Regions from separate parts of the Nonomuraea antimicrobica genome, predicted to be linked through region 2. Evidence: riboswitches for the same ligand, from Rfam matches in the RefSeq annotation. Region 2 holds a riboswitch; each other region holds the start of a gene.

Region 1 (3,866 bases), on a different contig from region 2:
CCTGGTCCTGCCCACCGGCGGCGATCAGGGCGTGGATGAGCGCGTCGCCGTCCTGCTCGGCCGCGCCGGGGAACACGCCGGGGAACCCGTCGCCCAGGTCGTAGCCCGCCTCGGCGAGCCGGGCCAGCAGCCGGACGGTGCTGGCGGGCGTGTCCAGCCCGACGGCGTTGCCGACCCGCGAGTGCTTGGTCGGGTACGCCGACAGCATCACGACCAGCCGCCGCCGCGCCGGAGGGGTGTGCCGGAGCAGGCCGTGGCGTACGGCGATGCCCGCCACCCTGGCGGCCCGCTCGGGGTCGGCGACGTAGACGGTCAGCCCGTCCCTGTCGACCTCCTTGAACGAGAACGGCACCGTGATGATCCGCCCGTCGAACTCCGGGATCGCCACCTGCGAGGCGGCGTCCAGCGGCGACAGCCCGTCGTCGTTCTCCTCCCAAGCCCGCCTGGACGTGGTCAGGCAGAGCCCCTGCAAAATGGGCACGTCGAGGGCCGCCAGCGCGCCCACGTCCCATGCCTCGTCGTCGCCGCCCGCGCCGGCGGTGGCCGGGCGCGAGCCGCCCGCCGCGAGCACGGTGACGACCAGCGCGTCCGCCGTGCGCAGGGTGTCGAGCAGCTCCGGCTCCGCCGTACGCAGGGAGGAGCAGAAGATCGGCAGCGCCTGCCCGCCCGCGTCCTCGACGGCGGCGCACAGCGTCTCGACGAACGCGGTGTTGCCCGCCATGTGGTGCGCCCGGTAGTAGAGCACCCCCACCACCGGACCGCTCTGCGACCGGGCGGGACGCTCCAGCCGTCCCCAGGAGGGCGCCGCCGCGGGCGGCTCGAACCCGTGACCGGTCAGCTGGACCGTGTCGGACAGGAACGCGTGCAACTGCGCCAGGTTGCCCGCTCCGCCGTGCGCCAGGTAGGCGTGCGCCTCGGCGCAGACCCCGCCGCTGACCGTGGACAGCTCCATCAGCTCGGCGTCGGGCGCCTGCTCCCCGCCCAGCACCACCACCGGACGCGACCCGGCCAGCAGCGCGTCGAGGCCCTCCTCCCAGGCCCTGCGCCCGCCCAGCAGGCGTACCACGACGAGGTCCGCTCCGGCCACCAGACCGGGGACGTCCTCGGCCGTCAGCCGGGCCGGATTGCCCAGCCGGTAGCCCGCGCCACTGGCGCGCGCGCTCAGCAGGTCGGTGTCGGAGGTGGAGAGCAGCAGGACGGTACGGCGGTCGCCAGGCACGACGCATTCCTCCCTCGGGGTCCTCGCCCCAGTCGTGGGTGACGCGACGGCCGGAGTCTCCTGGCTCCCGGATCAACGCTCACCCCGGCCTTCCCACCCGTCGCCGGGCAGTGGCCTCGTGGTGGGGTTCGCTCCCCGGTCACAGTGGCGGGACCGCGCCGGTTTCGCACCGGCTTCCTCCCATTGCCATCGCCTACTGCGAAGCTTACGGCAGGAGCGACGACCCCATAAGTGGCGTTACGCTCCTCATCGTGCCCATAGCTGACTTTTCCGGACGCGTGCGTCCCGACGCCTGTCCGGGGGCGCTCCAGGTGCACGAGGCCGCCGACGGACCGCTGGCCCGCGTCCGCCTGCCCGGCGGCGCGGTCTCCGTCGCGCAGCTCCACGAGCTGGCCTCGTGCGCGGCCGAGCTGGGCACGGGCGTGCTCGAATTGACGTCGCGAGCGAACGTGCAGGTGAGAGGGCTGAGCCGGCCCGAGGTCTTCGCCGGGCGGATCGCCTCGGTGGGCCTGCTGCCGTCGCCCGCGCACGAGCGGGTGCGCAACATCGTGGCCTCCCCGCTGAGCGGGCGCGGGCCGGTTGGGCTGCTGGACGTGCTCGCGCCGGCGGACGCCCTCGACCGTGCGCTGTGCGCGCGTCCCCGGCTGGCCGGGTTACCGGGGCGGTTCCTGTTCGCCCTGGACGACGGCACGGGCGACGTGATCGGGCTCGGCGCGGACGTCACGTTCGCGGCGACGGGGCCGCGTGACGGGCGGTTGCTGCTGGCCGGGACGGACACCGGGCTGACCACCGGCCCCGGCTCGGCGATCCCGCTCATGATCCGCGCCGCCGAGGCGTTCCTCGACGAGCGGCCCGGCGACGCTCCCCGCGCCTGGCGCGTCCACGAGCTGGCGAACGGCCCCGCCCGGATCACCGCCCGCCTGCGCGGCGACACCCCGCCCCCGGCCAGCAGTCTCCCCGGTCTGCGGCCACCCGCCGCCATCGGCGGGCGGCGGGCGGGGCGGGTCGCCCAGTGGGACGGCCGGGTGGCGGTCGAGGCCGTGGTGCCGCTCGGCCGGTTGACGCCCGCCCAGGCCAGGACGCTCGCGGACGCCGGTCACCCCGTCCGCCTGACCCCCTGGCGGACCGCCGTGCTGCTGGACCTCTCCCCCGCCGAGGCGGACCGGGCCACGAAGGCACTCGACGCCGCGGGCCTCGTCACCGACCCGGACTCCCCGTGGTCCGCGGTCACCGCCTGCACCGGACGTCCCGGCTGCGCGAAGGCGCTCGCGGACGTGCGGGCGGACGCGCGGCGCTGGGTGGAGAGCCTGGCGGGCGTCCCCGGGACACCCGTCCACTGGGCCGGTTGCGAGCGGCGCTGCGGTCTGCCGCGCGGCCGGGTCGTCCAGATGATCGCAACCACTGACGGATACGAGGAACGCCAGGAGTGACCGACTACCTCCGCGACGGCGCCGAGATCTACCGGCGCTCGTTCGCGACCATCCGCGCCGAGACCGACCTCACGGGCATGCCGCCCGAGGTGGCCCAGGTGGCGGTGCGCATGATCCACGCCTGCGGCATGACCGACCTGGTCACCGACCTGGCCTGGTCGCCTTCGGTGGTCGCGCGGGCCCGCGCGGCCCTGCGCGGCGGCGCCCCGGTGCTGTGCGACGCCATGATGGTCGCCTCCGGCGTGACCAGGCGCAGGCTGCCCGCGGACAACGAGGTGTTGTGCACGCTGGGCGACCCCCGCGTGCCCGAGCTGGCCGAACGGCTCGGCACCACCCGCAGCGCCGCCGCCCTGGAGCTGTGGCGCGACCGGCTCGACGGCGCGGTGGTGGCGATCGGGAACGCGCCGACCGCCCTGTTCCGGCTCCTGGAGCTGGTCGCCGCGGGATCGGGACGACCGGCCGCCGTGCTCGGCATCCCCGTCGGGTTCATCGGGGCGGCCGAGTCCAAGCAGGCGCTGGCGGACAGCGACCTGGAGTACCTGGTGGTGCACGGCCGTCGCGGCGGCAGTGCGATGACGGCGGCGGCGGTCAACGCCATCGCCAGCGAGACGGAGTGAGCGCGATGACAGGACGCCTGTACGGGGTCGGCCTCGGCCCCGGTGACCCCGAGCTGGTCACGGTCAGGACGGCCCGACTGATCGGCGAGGCCGACGTGATCGCGTACCACGCCGCCAGGCACGGCCGCAGCATCGCCCGTTCGATCGCCCTGCCGTACATGCGCGCGGGACAGGTCGAGGAGCTGCTGCTCTACCCGCTGACCACGGAGACCACCGACCACCCCGGCGGCTACCAGGGCGCGCTCGACGACTTCTACGCCGACTGCGCCGAGCGGCTGGCCGCCCACCTGGACGCCGGCCGGACGGTGGTCGTGCTGGCCGAGGGCGATCCGCTCTTCTACGGCTCGTACATGCACCTGCACAAGCGCCTGGCCCATCGCTACCCGACCGAGGTGGTGCCCGGCGTCACCTCGGTCAGCGCCGCCTCCGCCGTGCTGGGGCGTCCGCTGGTGGAACGGGACGAGGTGCTGACCGTCCTGCCCGGTACGCTGCCCGCGCAGGTGCTGGCGGAACGGCTGCGCGACACCGACTCCGCCGCCGTGCTCAAGCTGGGCAGGACCTTCGAGAAGGTCCGCGACGCCCTGGCCGAGGCGGGCCGCC
Region 2 (3,866 bases):
ACCGTCGCGGTCGTGCCCGACGACGAGCTGCTCGACAAGAACCTCACCACGCTCGGCGAGATCCGCGCCAGGGGCGGCCAGGTGCTCATGGTGGGCCACCGCGAGCCCGGCGCGAAGCTGGCCGACGACGTCATCGTGATCCCGAAGAACGAGATCGAGCTGGACCCGATCCTGCTGACGATCCCGCTTCAGCTCCTGGCGTACTACGCGGCGGTGGTGCTCGGCCGGGACGTCGACAAGCCTCGCAACCTTGCCAAGAGCGTTACAGTCGAGTAGCTGTGCCAAATTCGTCGCAAAGTATCGTTATCTCGGTGCTGACGACATAAATTCAATACTGTGCGGCAGTTCGACCATCAGAGGCCCAATCCCGCACGCATGTATGACTACATGCTCGGCGGGAAGGACAACTTCGCGGTCGATCGCCTGGCCCTCGACCAGCTCACCGAGCTGATCCCGGAGGCGGTCCCGCTGGCCCGCGCGAACCGGGCCTTCCTTCAGCGTGCGGTGCGCTATGTGGCCCGCGCCGGGGTCGGCCAGTTCCTCGATCTCGGCAGCGGCCTGCCCACCCAGGGCTGCGCCCACGAGATCGCCCCAGAGGCGCGGGTCGTCTACGTCGACCACGATCCGGTGGTCGGTGCGCACGCCAAGGTCCTGCTCCGGCGCTCGCCGGGCAGGGCCTTTTTCGTTCAGGGCGACCTGCTCGACCCGGAGGACGTGCTGGCCAGGGCGGGTGAGTTCCTCGATCTCGACCGGCCGATCGGCGTGCTGCTGGTCTCGATCCTGCACTTCCTGCCCGACTCGGCCGATCCGCAGCGGGCGGTGGCCGTGCTGCGCGAGCGCATGGCGCCCGGCGGCTTCCTGGTGGTCTCGCACGCCACGACCCTGGCGCACGTGGACGGTGACGAACCGCCGGGAGGCAGTTCGCCCGGCGGTGGCGGGGCCGATCGCACCCCGTCCCGGATCAGGTCGTTCTTCGGTGACTTCCCGCTGGAGCCGCCGGGGCTCGTACAGGCCACCGACTGGCGTCCCGACCGTCCCAAGCTGGTGGGGGACTGGTCCCTGCCGTCGTCGCTCATGGCCGGAGTCGGACGGAAGCCGCCAGGAACTCTCGGCAGACGATAAAACGCCCAAAAACCCTATTAACCTATTAAATCCAGCAAAACACGGGAAAAGACTGTGGTCGGCCACGATTGAAATGTGTAACGCCGCGTAATGTGTCAATAACCTGAGGTAAGGGGGAAATTCGGGGGAGAGGCACCATGCGGCGTCGGCGATTCTTCGCCTGGGGGGCGGGCCTGGCCGCCTGCGTGACCGGCTGCGGCACGCAGTACGCCGGCGGGGACATGCCGCACGCCCGGTTCTCCATCGTGTCCGGCGGCGACCGCTGGGCCAGGGCGGGGCAGGTGTTCACCGACGCGGTCCGGGCGGCCGGGTTCGAGCTGGGTCCTGGTTCCAAGATCAGGGTGAGCGGCCTGCCCGCGCTGGCCGCCGACGAGCTGAACAACGGTCGGAGCGTGCTCGACACCGCCACCCCGCTGGCCAGGCTCACCGGAGAGGCCGAGGTCGTGGTCGTGCCCGGCCGCTCCCCTGTGCAGGACTTCGGCGACCTCGGCGAGCGGCTCCTCTCCCGCCCCGGCCAGACGCAGTTGGTGGGCGGGCCGCAGGGTGAGCCCGACCACCTGCTCTTCGGCCTGATCGCCAGGGCGCTCGGCGCGGACACCAGGCAGGTCTACTACACCGGCTACCCCAGCAGGGGCGAGGCCGCCGCCGCGCTGCTGTCCGGTCAGGCGATCGCCGCGGCGGGCCCGTTGTCGGACTGGCGTACCGCCATCGGCCGTGGCCGGGTCAGGGCGCTCGCGGTCTCCTCGGCCCAGCGGGTGCCGGACCTCGACGTGCCGACCCTGCTGGAGTGCGGGGTTCGGGTGGACTTCGCGGACTGGGCGGCCGCGTTCGGTCCCGAGCACATGTCCCAGGGGAGCCGCGACCGGGCTGTGCGCATGTGCGACCAGGTGCTGCGATCCGGTGTCTGGGAGGCGGCCTGCCGGGGCGAGGGGTGGCTGACGATCCCGCTGACCGGAGACGACTTCAGCCGCTGGCTCGGCACCGAGATCGCCAGAACGCGGGCCGTCCTGCGGGACCTCGGACTGCTCGACACCACCAAAGCCACAACATGCTGGGGTAGTTGCGGGAACGGCCACTAGATGTAGGATCCTGGTCGTCGCTGGTTCGCCTCTACGGAGGCGGAGCAAAAGGGAACCCGGTGAGATTCCGGGGCTGCCCCGCAGCGGTGAGTGGGAACGACCGCCGTCATTGACGCACTGGAGAGATCCGGGAAGCGACGGCCAGTAGGTGCCTTTGCGCGTGCCCGCGAGCCCGAAGACCTGCCAGCGGCGTGCCGGGCGTGTGCCCGGCAGGAAGTGTTCAGGGTCTCGAGGGCGGGCCAGGGCACGACGCGGCCGTACACACGCGCGCCGCCGTGCTCTCGCGTGCCCTCACGGGGATGAGCTCGCGAGGAGAGAGAGCACGTGACGCAGATCGTTGAGGTTGACCGCCGGCTGGCCATCGAGGAGGCCGCCGCCCGGGTGATCACCGACCCGGCCAACTCCCGCGTCGCCGCCCGGCTGCTGGCCGAGGAGATCGCCGACGAGGCCGCCGGGCACGGCGTGCGCTCGTTCTCCGAGTCCGTCGCCGCCACCCACGCGGCCGGGCTGGTCCAGGACGGGCTCGCGGAGTTCGTCGCCGCGCACGCCGCCGAGCTGGACGCGCTGGTCTCGGCCGAGGCGGACGACCGGTTCGAGTATTTCGGGCTGCGTACGGTCTACGACCGCTACCTGCTGCGTGACCCCGAGACGCGGGCGGTGCTGGAGCGGCCCCAGCACTTCTTCCTGCGCGTGGCCTGCGGGCTGTCGCAGACCGTGGCCGAGGCGGCCGAGCTGTACGGGCTGATGTCCAGGCTGGCGTACCTGCCCAGCTCGCCCACGCTGTTCAACTCCGGGGCCCGCCGCCCGCAGCTCTCGTCCTGCTTCCTGCTCGACTCGCCGCGCGACGAGCTGGAGGGCATCTACGACAGGTACGGCCAGGTGGCCCGGCTGTCGAAGTACGCCGGAGGCATCGGCATCTCGTGGACCAGGGTGCGCTCGCGCGGCTCGCTGATCAGGGGCACCAACGGCCACTCCAACGGCATCGTGCCGTGGCTGCGTACGCTCGACTCCTCGGTGGCTGCGGTCAACCAGGGAGGGCGGCGCAAGGGGGCGGCCTGCGTCTATCTGGAGACCTGGCACGCCGACATCGAGGAGTTCCTCGAACTGCGCGACAACACCGGCGAGGACGCCCGCCGCACCCACAACCTCAACCTGGCCAACTGGGTGCCGGACGAGTTCATGCGCCGGGTGGAGGCCGACGAGCCGTGGTCGCTGTTCGACCCGAAGGAGACGCCCGACCTCACCGACCTGTACGGCGAGACGTTCACCGCCGCCTACCGGGCCTACGAGGCGGCCGGTCGCTTCACCCGCCAGATCCCCGCCAGGACCCTGTACGGCCGCATGATGCGCACGCTCGCGCAGACCGGCAACGGCTGGATGACGTTCAAGGACGCCGCCAACCGCACCTCCAACCAGACCGCCCGCCCCGAGAACGTCATCCACCTGTCGAACCTGTGCACCGAGATCCTCGAGGTCACCAGCGACGGCGAGACCGCCGTGTGCAATCTCGGCTCGATCAACCTGGCCGCCCACCTGGCCGGGGACGACGTCGACTGGGAGCGGCTGGGCCGCACCGTGCGCACGGCCGTCCGGTTCCTCGACTGCACCATCGACCTGGGCTTCTACCCGACGCCCGAGGCCGAGGCGGCCAACAGGCGCTGGCGG
Region 3 (3,866 bases), on a different contig from region 2:
CGTGACACGCCGAGCAGCGCCACCGTGCCGAGCAGTACGGCCGCCGCGGGGATCGGCACCAGGTCCCAGGTGGTGCCGCCGAAGCCGCCCAGCATCCAGCGCAGCGCCGACTCGGTCTTGCGCGGGTCGCCCGAGGTGATGACGAGGTAGCTGGCGACCGCGGAGAGCACCTCGGCGGTCGCCACCCCCGCCAGGACGAGCCGTACGGTGGTCATCCGCCCGCCGGAGCGGGCCAGGAAGTACACCAGCGTCAGCGCGCCCAGCGCCCCGGCGAACGCGGCCAGCGGCAACGAGAACGCCCCCAGCAGCGAGACGTTCAGCACCAGGACGAGCACCGCGCCCACGGTCGCCCCCGAGGAGACGCCCAGCAGCATCGGGTCGGCCAGCGGGTTGCGCACCAGCGCCTGGAGCGCCATCCCGCACACCGACAGTCCCGCCCCGACGACGCCGCACAGCAGCACGCGCGGCACCCGTACGTCCATCACGATCGTCTCCCTGACCGGCGGCCAGGTGGGCTCGACGAGCGCGGGCGCGAGCCGGTGCAGCACGATGCCCCACACGTCACCGGCGGCCAGCGCGACCGACCCGGCCGCGATCCCGGCCGTGGCCGCGGCGCCGACCACCGCCGCGAGCAGGGCCAGGACCAGCCAGTACGACAGGCGCGCACGGGCCCGCGGCACCGCCGTGCCGATCACGCGAAGTGGTCCGGGTGAAGCTGGCGGGCCAACGACTCGACCGCCTCCGGCGCGCGTACGCCGAGCACCGTGGACGACAGCGGCAGCACCGCGAACCGCTGCTCCTTGACGGCCGGCACGTCCTTGAGCGCCGGGTTGGCCAGCAGGAACCTCTTCTTGTCCGCCACCGTCTGGTCACCGTAGTCGTAGATGACGATCACGTCGGGCGCGCGTTCGGCGACCTGCTCGAACGACACGTCACCGAACGCCTTGGCCAGGTCGGCGAAGAGGTTCACGCCACCGGCCCGGCTGATCAGGTCGTTCCCGATGCCCGCGCCGCCCGCGGTGAAGGCGGTCTTGTCGCCGCTGTCGTAGACGAACACCTTGACCGGCTCGACCCCGCCGAGCTTCGCCCGCACGCCCTCCAGCACCCCGCGCAGCTCGGCGACGCGCTGCTCGGCGCGCTCGGGCACGCCGAAAACCCGGCCGATCGTGCGGATCTCCTCCTCCAGGAGGTCCATGGTCACCGGGCCGGACGGGCACGCCTCCAGGCTGAGGTACGAGTCGATCCCGGCCTCGGCCAGCGTCCTGCGGCTGCGTCCTTCCTGGTCGTCGAAGGCGCTGGTGAAGCCGCCGTAGACGAAGTCGGGCTCGGCCGACAGCAGCGCCTCGTACGACGGGTACTCCTCGGCGAGCACCTTGATGCTGCGGTAGGCGGCCTCGTACCGGGGCGGGATGCGGTCGTCGAGGTACGCGGTGCCGGCCATCGACCTCTCCAGCCCGAGCGCCAGCATGATCTCGGTCACGTGCTGGTTCATCGTGACCGCGCGCCGCGGCGCCTGCCGGTAGGTGGTGGTGACGCCGCAGTTGGTCACGGTGACGGGGAAGCCCGTACCGGTCGACGGGGTGGCCGGGGGCGGGGAGGCGCCGGGCTGGGCACCGCCGCACCCGGCGACCAGCCCGAAGATCAACAGCAGTGCGAGCGGGAGCGAGCGTCGGCTCGTCATGGGCGGTACCCTTCCTGACCGGCATGACGGAGCGGGATCGCCGGAGAACGCCCTGCCCCGGATGAGCCGGGGCCGTGGGCAGCGGGAAAGGCGTCACGCCGAGCGCGCGGCATGCCGACCACCGTCCTCTCTTGGGGAGATCCGCCCCAATTTCCACGAGGAGGCGACCGCGTGAGTCTCCTGGCTCTCGGGTCGACGCTCGCCCCGGCCTTCCCGCCCATGGGCAGTGGCCTTCTGTCGGGGCTCGCTCACCGATCACAGTGGCGGGACCGCGCCGGATTCACACCGGCTTCCTCAGTCCGCCGTCGCCTTCGTTCGGCATCGTCTCATATGAGAGTCCGCTCCAGGTGTCACCGGGGGTCCGTTGACGCGAACGGGAGGAAAGGATACGTTCCGGTAGATTTCACGGTTGTCCAAGGGAAATCCGGTGAGATGCCGGTGCGGACGCGCCACTGTATCCGGGACGTTGATCCCGGGAGCCAGGTCGCTTGGCGACCGTGACCTCGCGACATGGGACGCGTCACCCTGAGGAGGCTCACATGAGCGGGTTGTCCAGCCCGTCCACGATTCCCTTTCCGCGCCTGCGGCCCTGGCTGCTCGCCGTACCGGTGCTGCTGCTCGTGGCGTACCTGGTCCTGATGGACAACGGCGCCGTCTCCCAGACGGGCACCTTCCTGCACGAGCTGATGCACGACGGGCGGCACCTGCTCGGCGTGCCCTGCCACTAGGGGGCGGGGTGGTACGCACTCTCCTGGCCAGAGGTCTGCTCGTGGGACTGCTGGCCGGACTGATCGCGGGCGGCTTCGCCTTCGTCTTCGGGGAGCCTCGCGTGGACCACGCGATCGCCCTCGAAGAGGCGGCGGCGCCCGCCGCCGAGCAGGCCGCGCACAGCCACGGCGAGGAGGCCGAGGTCAGCAGGCCGGTGCAGAAGGCCGGGCTCTTCCTGGCCACCGGGCTCTACGGGCTCGCGGTGGGCGGCGTGTTCGCCCTCGTCTTCGCGGGGCTGCGGGGGCGGGTGGGGCCGCGTTCGGACGGGCGGCTGGCGCTGGCCGCCGCCGGTACGGCGTTCGCCGCGGTCATCCTCGTGCCCTTCGTGAAGTATCCCGCCAACCCGCCCGCCGTGGGCGATCCCGCGACGATCAACAGCCGCACGCTGCTCTACCTGGTGCTGATCCTCGTCGGGCTGGCGGCGACGGCGGTCGCCGTGGCCACGGCCCGCCGGGTCACCGGGGATCCCTGGGCGCGCGGGCTGGCGGCGGTGGCGGCCTTCCTCGTGCCCGTGGTCGCCGCGTGGTGGCTGCTGCCGCCGGTCGACGAGGTGCCCGACGGGTTCCCCGCGACGCTGCTGTGGGAGTTCAGGCTCGCCTCGATCGGCACGCAGCTCGTGTTCTGGACGGCGTTCGGCGTGCTGTTCGGCTGGGTGAGCGACCGGGCGGCGCGGCGTACGGCGGCTCCGGCGCGAGTGGCGGCGCCGAGCTGAGCGAGATGCTGTTCGTCCGGCACGCCACGACGCCGGGGATGCGGGCCGCGTTCTTTCCCGTCGACGAGGACGCCGACGCGGCCGGTCTGACCAGGGCCGCCGCGTTGCGGCCCGCCGCGGGGGCGGCCTGGGTCGCTCCCACCAGGGCCGCCCGGCAGACCGCCGCCGCCATGGGCCTGACGGCACGCGAGACCCCCGCCCTGGCGGAGGCGGACTGCGGGCGGTGGCGCGGCCTGCCGTACGAGCGGGTCGCGCTGGAGGAGCCGGAGGCGCTGGCGAGCTGGCTGGCCGACCCGCACGCCGCCCCGCACGGCGGCGAGTCCCTGGCCGCGCTCGCCGCCAGGGTGGCGGGCTGGCTCGACGCGACGCGTGACGAGCCCGAGCGCGTCGCCGTCTGCGACGCGGGCGCCATCAGGGCGGCGCTCGCCCACGCGCTGGGAGTCGGCCCGCTGACCACCGCCCGCTTCGACCTGGCTCCCCTGTCCACCACCGAACTGTCCACCACCGGGCTGACCGGCTGGCGGGTGGCTCACGTCAACCGGAAGGTCTGAGTTTTGATCGTCACGTATCCGTTCAGCGCCGTCGTCGGCCTCGACGACCTGAAGCTGGCGCTGGTGCTGAACGCGGTCTCGCCCCGGGTGGGCGGGGTGCTCGTACGCGGGGAGAAGGGCACGGCGAAGTCCACGATCGTACGCGCGCTGGCGG
Region 4 (3,866 bases), on a different contig from region 2:
GAGGCCCGTACCTCGGGCCAGCCGCGGGTCTTCAGCCCGCAGTCGGGGTTGGCCCACAGCCGGTCGGCGGGGATCGCGTCGAGCCCCTTGCGCAGCAGCGAGGTGACCTCCGCCACGCTGGGCACGCGCGGGGAGTGGATGTCGTAGACGCCTGGGCCGACCTCGCGCGGGTAGCCGGCCTCGGCCAGCTCGTGGGCGACCTGCATGTGCGAGCGGGCGGCCTCCAGGCTGATCACGTCGGCGTCGAGGTCGTCGATGGCGGCCAGGATCTCACCGAACTCCGCGTAGCACATGTGCGTGTGGATCTGCGTCTCCGACCGCACCACAGCCGTGGCCAGCCGGAACGCCTCGGTCGCCCACGCCAGGTAGGCGGTCCTGTCGGCGGCGCGCAGCGGGAGCGTCTCACGCAGCGCGGGCTCGTCCACCTGGATCACCCCGGTCCCGGCGGTCTCCAGGTCGGCGACCTCGTCGCGCAGGGCGAGGGCCACCTGGCGGGCGGTGTCGGCGAGCGGCTGGTCATCGCGGACGAACGACCAGGCAAGCATGGTGACCGGGCCGGTGAGCATGCCCTTGACCGGGCGGCTGGTCTGCGACTGGGCGTAGGTGGTCCAGCGCAGCGTCATGGGCTCGGGACGGGAGATGTCGCCGGCCAGGATCGGCGGGCGCACGTAGCGGCTGCCGTAGGACTGGACCCAGCCGTGCTGGGTGGCGACATAGCCGTCGAGCTGCTCGGCGAAGTACTGGACCATGTCGTTGCGCTCGGGCTCGCCGTGCACCAGCACGTCCAGCCCGGCCTCCTCCTGGAAGGCCAGCACGGCGCGGATCTCCGCTTCCATGCGCTCGTCGTAGGCGGCCTGGTCGATGCGGCCGGCCCGCAGATCGGCGCGGGCGGTGCGCAGCTCGCTCGTCTGCGGGAACGAGCCGATCGTGGTCGTGGGCACCGGCGGGAGGCCCAGCCGGGTGCGCTGGGCCTCGGTCCGCTCGGCGTACGGCTGGGCGCGGCGGGTATCGGCGGCGGTGACGGCCTCGGCGCGGGCCCGTACGGACGGGACCCGGGTGAGCGGCGAGGTGGCCCGCGACCGCAGGGCGGCCTGGTTGGCGGCCAGCTCACCGGAGATATCGTCACCGGCGAGGCCGCGGGCGAGGGTGACGATCTCCGCGGTCTTCTGGCGGGCGAAGGCGAGCCAGCGTGCCACCTCGGGGTCGATCTCGGTCTCGAGTGCGGCGTCGTAAGGGACGTGCAGGAGGGAGCAGGAGGCGGCCACGTCCACCCGGGCGGCGAGGTCGCGCAGCGCGGTGAGCGTGGTCAGCGACCTCTCCAGGTCGTTGATCCAGATGTTGCGGCCGTCCACGACTCCGGCGACCAGCCGCCTTCCCGGGAGGCCGCCGAGGGCGGTCAGGTCGTCCAGGTTCGTCGCGGCGGGGCCGGTGAAGTCGAGCCCGAGGCCGTCGACGGGCGCGTCGGCGAGCACCGGCAGGGCCTCGCCGAGCCGGTCGAAGTAGGTCGCGACGAGGAGCTTGGGCCGCTGGGTCAGCCCGCCGAGGTACCGGTAGGCGGTGGCGACGGCGTCGAGCACGGCCCGGGGCCGGTCCTGCACCAGGGCGGGCTCGTCGAGCTGGACCCAGGTGGCGCCGGCGGACCGGAGCGCGGCCAGCACGTCGGCGTAGACGGGCAGCAGCCGCTCCAGCAGGCTGAGCGGCTCGAAGGCGGGGTCGACGCCTGGGGCGGGCTTGGCCAGCAGGAGGTAGGTGACCGGGCCGACCAGGACCGGACGCGCCTCCAGGTCCAGGGCGAGGGCCTCGCGCAGCTCGCCGAGCTGCTTGGCCGGGTCGGCGGTGAAGGTGGTGCCGGGGCCGAGTTCGGGCACCAGGTAGTGGTAGTTGGTGTCGAACCACTTGGTCATCTCCAGCGGCGCGACGTCCTGGGTGCCGCGCGCCATGGCGAAGTACCCGTCGAGCGGGTCGGCCTCGACGGCGGCGCGGTGCCGTTCGGGGATGGCGCCGACCATGACGGTGGTGTCCAGCACGTGGTCGTACAGCGAGAAGTCGCCGGTCGGTACCTCGGCGACACCGGCGTCGGCCAGGCGGCGCCAGTTGTCGCGGCGCAGCGTCTCGGACGTGGAGCCCAGCTCGGCCGCGGTGACGCGGCCGGCCCAGTAGCCCTCGACGGCCTTCTTCAGCTCCCGGTCCGGACCCTGACGCGGGTAGCCGTACACGGTGGCGGCAGGGATGGCGCTGGGGGTGGCAGGAGTTTCGGCCACGGAACTCTCCTTCGCGAGTCACGAGAGACCTCGACGGATCCCCGGAGCGAAGGCGCGACCGCAGCGCGGGCATGGGCACGTGCCTGCGGGTCCGCCCGGCCCGCCCTCGAGGCCGTCGACGTCGCCGCGCGCTGGTGCGCGCGGGCAGTGGCAGGTCTTCGGACTCGTGGGCGTCCTGCTCGCTCCTACTGGCCGTCGCTTCCCCGGCCTCAAGAGGCCGAGTGCTGGTGACGGCGGTCGTTCCCACTCACCGCTGCGGGGCAGTCCCGGACTCACACCGGGTTCCCTCTTACGACGCGCCTGCCTGGCGGGCAGGGCGAACCAACTGCAAGGGCCACACTAGAGCCGAAACGCATCTCACGCGACAACGGGTCCCGTGCGTGAGTCGGGATGATCTAGTGATCGGCCAGGTCGTGACCGTTCAGATCGCGAACCTTGCCGGATCAGTGCCCGATCTCTCGGGCTTTGATCCGGCACCCGGGCGTCGATCAGACTGCCTTCTTCAGGAACTGCAGGACGCGGGCGTTGTAGGCATCGGGCTTTTCGGCGGGGACGATATGGCCGGCGCCCTGAATGAAGTCGGTCTCAGAACCGTCGGCCAGGCTCTCACGGATGGCGGTCAGGGACGCCTCGTCCATGGAGACGCTCTGGTCGGCGGTGCCGTGCAGGTAGAGCGTGGGCTGGGTGGGGAGCGCGCCCCACAGCGCCATGTGGGCGGCCTCCCATTCGGGGGTGCCCATCACCTTCGGGCCGAAGTTCATCCGGTAAAGGTCCAAGGCAGCCCGCAGGCGGGCCGGTTCGTTCAGGGCCTTGCGGACCGCTTCGAAGTCCTCGGTGGCGTCGTAGCTGGGTGCGGTCCACTTGTCCTGCATGACCTGCCTCAGCCAGGCCATGTCGTTGGCGGCAACGATCGTTTCGGCCATGTCCATCTGGAAGAACCAGAAGTGGTTGAGCCGCTCGATGCCCTCATAGGTGCTGGCGTAGTTGGCGAAGAACCACAGCGGTGGGACGTCGCTGATGACCACCTTCGACCAGCGCTCGGGTGCGGTGGTGGCGGCGGCCCAGGCGGTGGCGGCGCCCCAGTCGTGGCCGATCAGGACCGCGTCGCTGCCGCCGCCGAGCGCCTGGTGTATGGCATTGGCGTCGGAGACCAGGTCGACCAGCAGCATGCTGCCGTCGGCCGGCAGGGCTGAGGGGGCAAAGCCCCGGATGTTCGGGGCGACGGCCCGGTAGCCGGCCGCGGCCAGCGCCGGGATCAGGTGCCGGTAGGTTGCCTCGCCGGATTCGGGGAAGCCGTGGAGCAACAGCGCCAGCGGACCCTCGCCCTCTTCGACGTAGGCGATTTGGATACCGTTGACGGTCACGGAACCGTGCTGCATTGCGCGATCTCCTTGCAGGTTGATGGCCTCGGAGCTGCCTCCGGGCCGAACACGCACGATCCTCACAGCTTGCCAACCACTCGACAAGTACCTACTATTTTGTAAGGTACTGACCTTTTTCTCAGTGAATGGGTGTGCGATGAAGAAGACGAGCTACTCGTGCGGCCTCGACGCCGCCGTCGACGTGGTCGGCGGCAAGTGGAAGGCGCTGATCCTTTGGGCGCTG

The links. Region 2 has a riboswitch for cobalamin ahead of ABD844_RS05645 (ribonucleoside-diphosphate reductase subunit alpha). Riboswitches for the same ligand answer to the same signal wherever they lie in the genome.
Region 1: another riboswitch for cobalamin. It lies ahead of cobN (cobaltochelatase subunit CobN); the one in region 2 lies ahead of ABD844_RS05645 (ribonucleoside-diphosphate reductase subunit alpha).
Region 3: another riboswitch for cobalamin. It lies ahead of ABD844_RS12360 (ABC transporter substrate-binding protein); the one in region 2 lies ahead of ABD844_RS05645 (ribonucleoside-diphosphate reductase subunit alpha).
Region 4: another riboswitch for cobalamin. It lies ahead of metE (5-methyltetrahydropteroyltriglutamate--homocysteine S-methyltransferase); the one in region 2 lies ahead of ABD844_RS05645 (ribonucleoside-diphosphate reductase subunit alpha).

What each region holds. Positions count from the first base shown of each region.
Region 1 is NZ_BAAAZP010000077.1:115,737-119,602, reverse strand. Features, by position in the region: gene cobN (cobaltochelatase subunit CobN) at 1-1,219, opposite strand, end outside; cobalamin riboswitch at 1,255-1,446, opposite strand; gene cobG (precorrin-3B synthase) at 1,471-2,649, shown strand; gene ABD844_RS20495 (precorrin-8X methylmutase) at 2,646-3,266, shown strand; gene ABD844_RS20490 (precorrin-2 C(20)-methyltransferase) at 3,272-3,866, shown strand, end outside.
Region 2 is NZ_BAAAZP010000016.1:27,896-31,761, forward strand. Features, by position in the region: gene glmS (glutamine--fructose-6-phosphate transaminase (isomerizing)) at 1-276, shown strand, start outside; gene ABD844_RS05635 (SAM-dependent methyltransferase) at 337-1,122, shown strand; gene ABD844_RS05640 (Bug family tripartite tricarboxylate transporter substrate binding protein) at 1,260-2,201, shown strand; cobalamin riboswitch at 2,206-2,403, shown strand; gene ABD844_RS05645 (ribonucleoside-diphosphate reductase subunit alpha) at 2,526-3,866, shown strand, end outside.
Region 3 is NZ_BAAAZP010000044.1:1,068-4,933, reverse strand. Features, by position in the region: gene ABD844_RS12365 (FecCD family ABC transporter permease) at 1-692, opposite strand, end outside; gene ABD844_RS12360 (ABC transporter substrate-binding protein) at 692-1,681, opposite strand; cobalamin riboswitch at 1,834-2,018, opposite strand; gene ABD844_RS12355 (CbtB domain-containing protein) at 2,221-2,409, shown strand; gene ABD844_RS12350 (CbtA family protein) at 2,418-3,161, shown strand; gene ABD844_RS12345 (histidine phosphatase family protein) at 3,167-3,712, shown strand; partial or broken gene ABD844_RS12340 (magnesium chelatase ATPase subunit I) at 3,719-3,866, shown strand, end outside.
Region 4 is NZ_BAAAZP010000049.1:59,966-63,831, forward strand. Features, by position in the region: gene metE (5-methyltetrahydropteroyltriglutamate--homocysteine S-methyltransferase) at 1-2,261, opposite strand, end outside; cobalamin riboswitch at 2,394-2,603, opposite strand; gene ABD844_RS13490 (alpha/beta fold hydrolase) at 2,750-3,640, opposite strand; gene ABD844_RS13495 (winged helix-turn-helix transcriptional regulator) at 3,780-3,866, shown strand, end outside.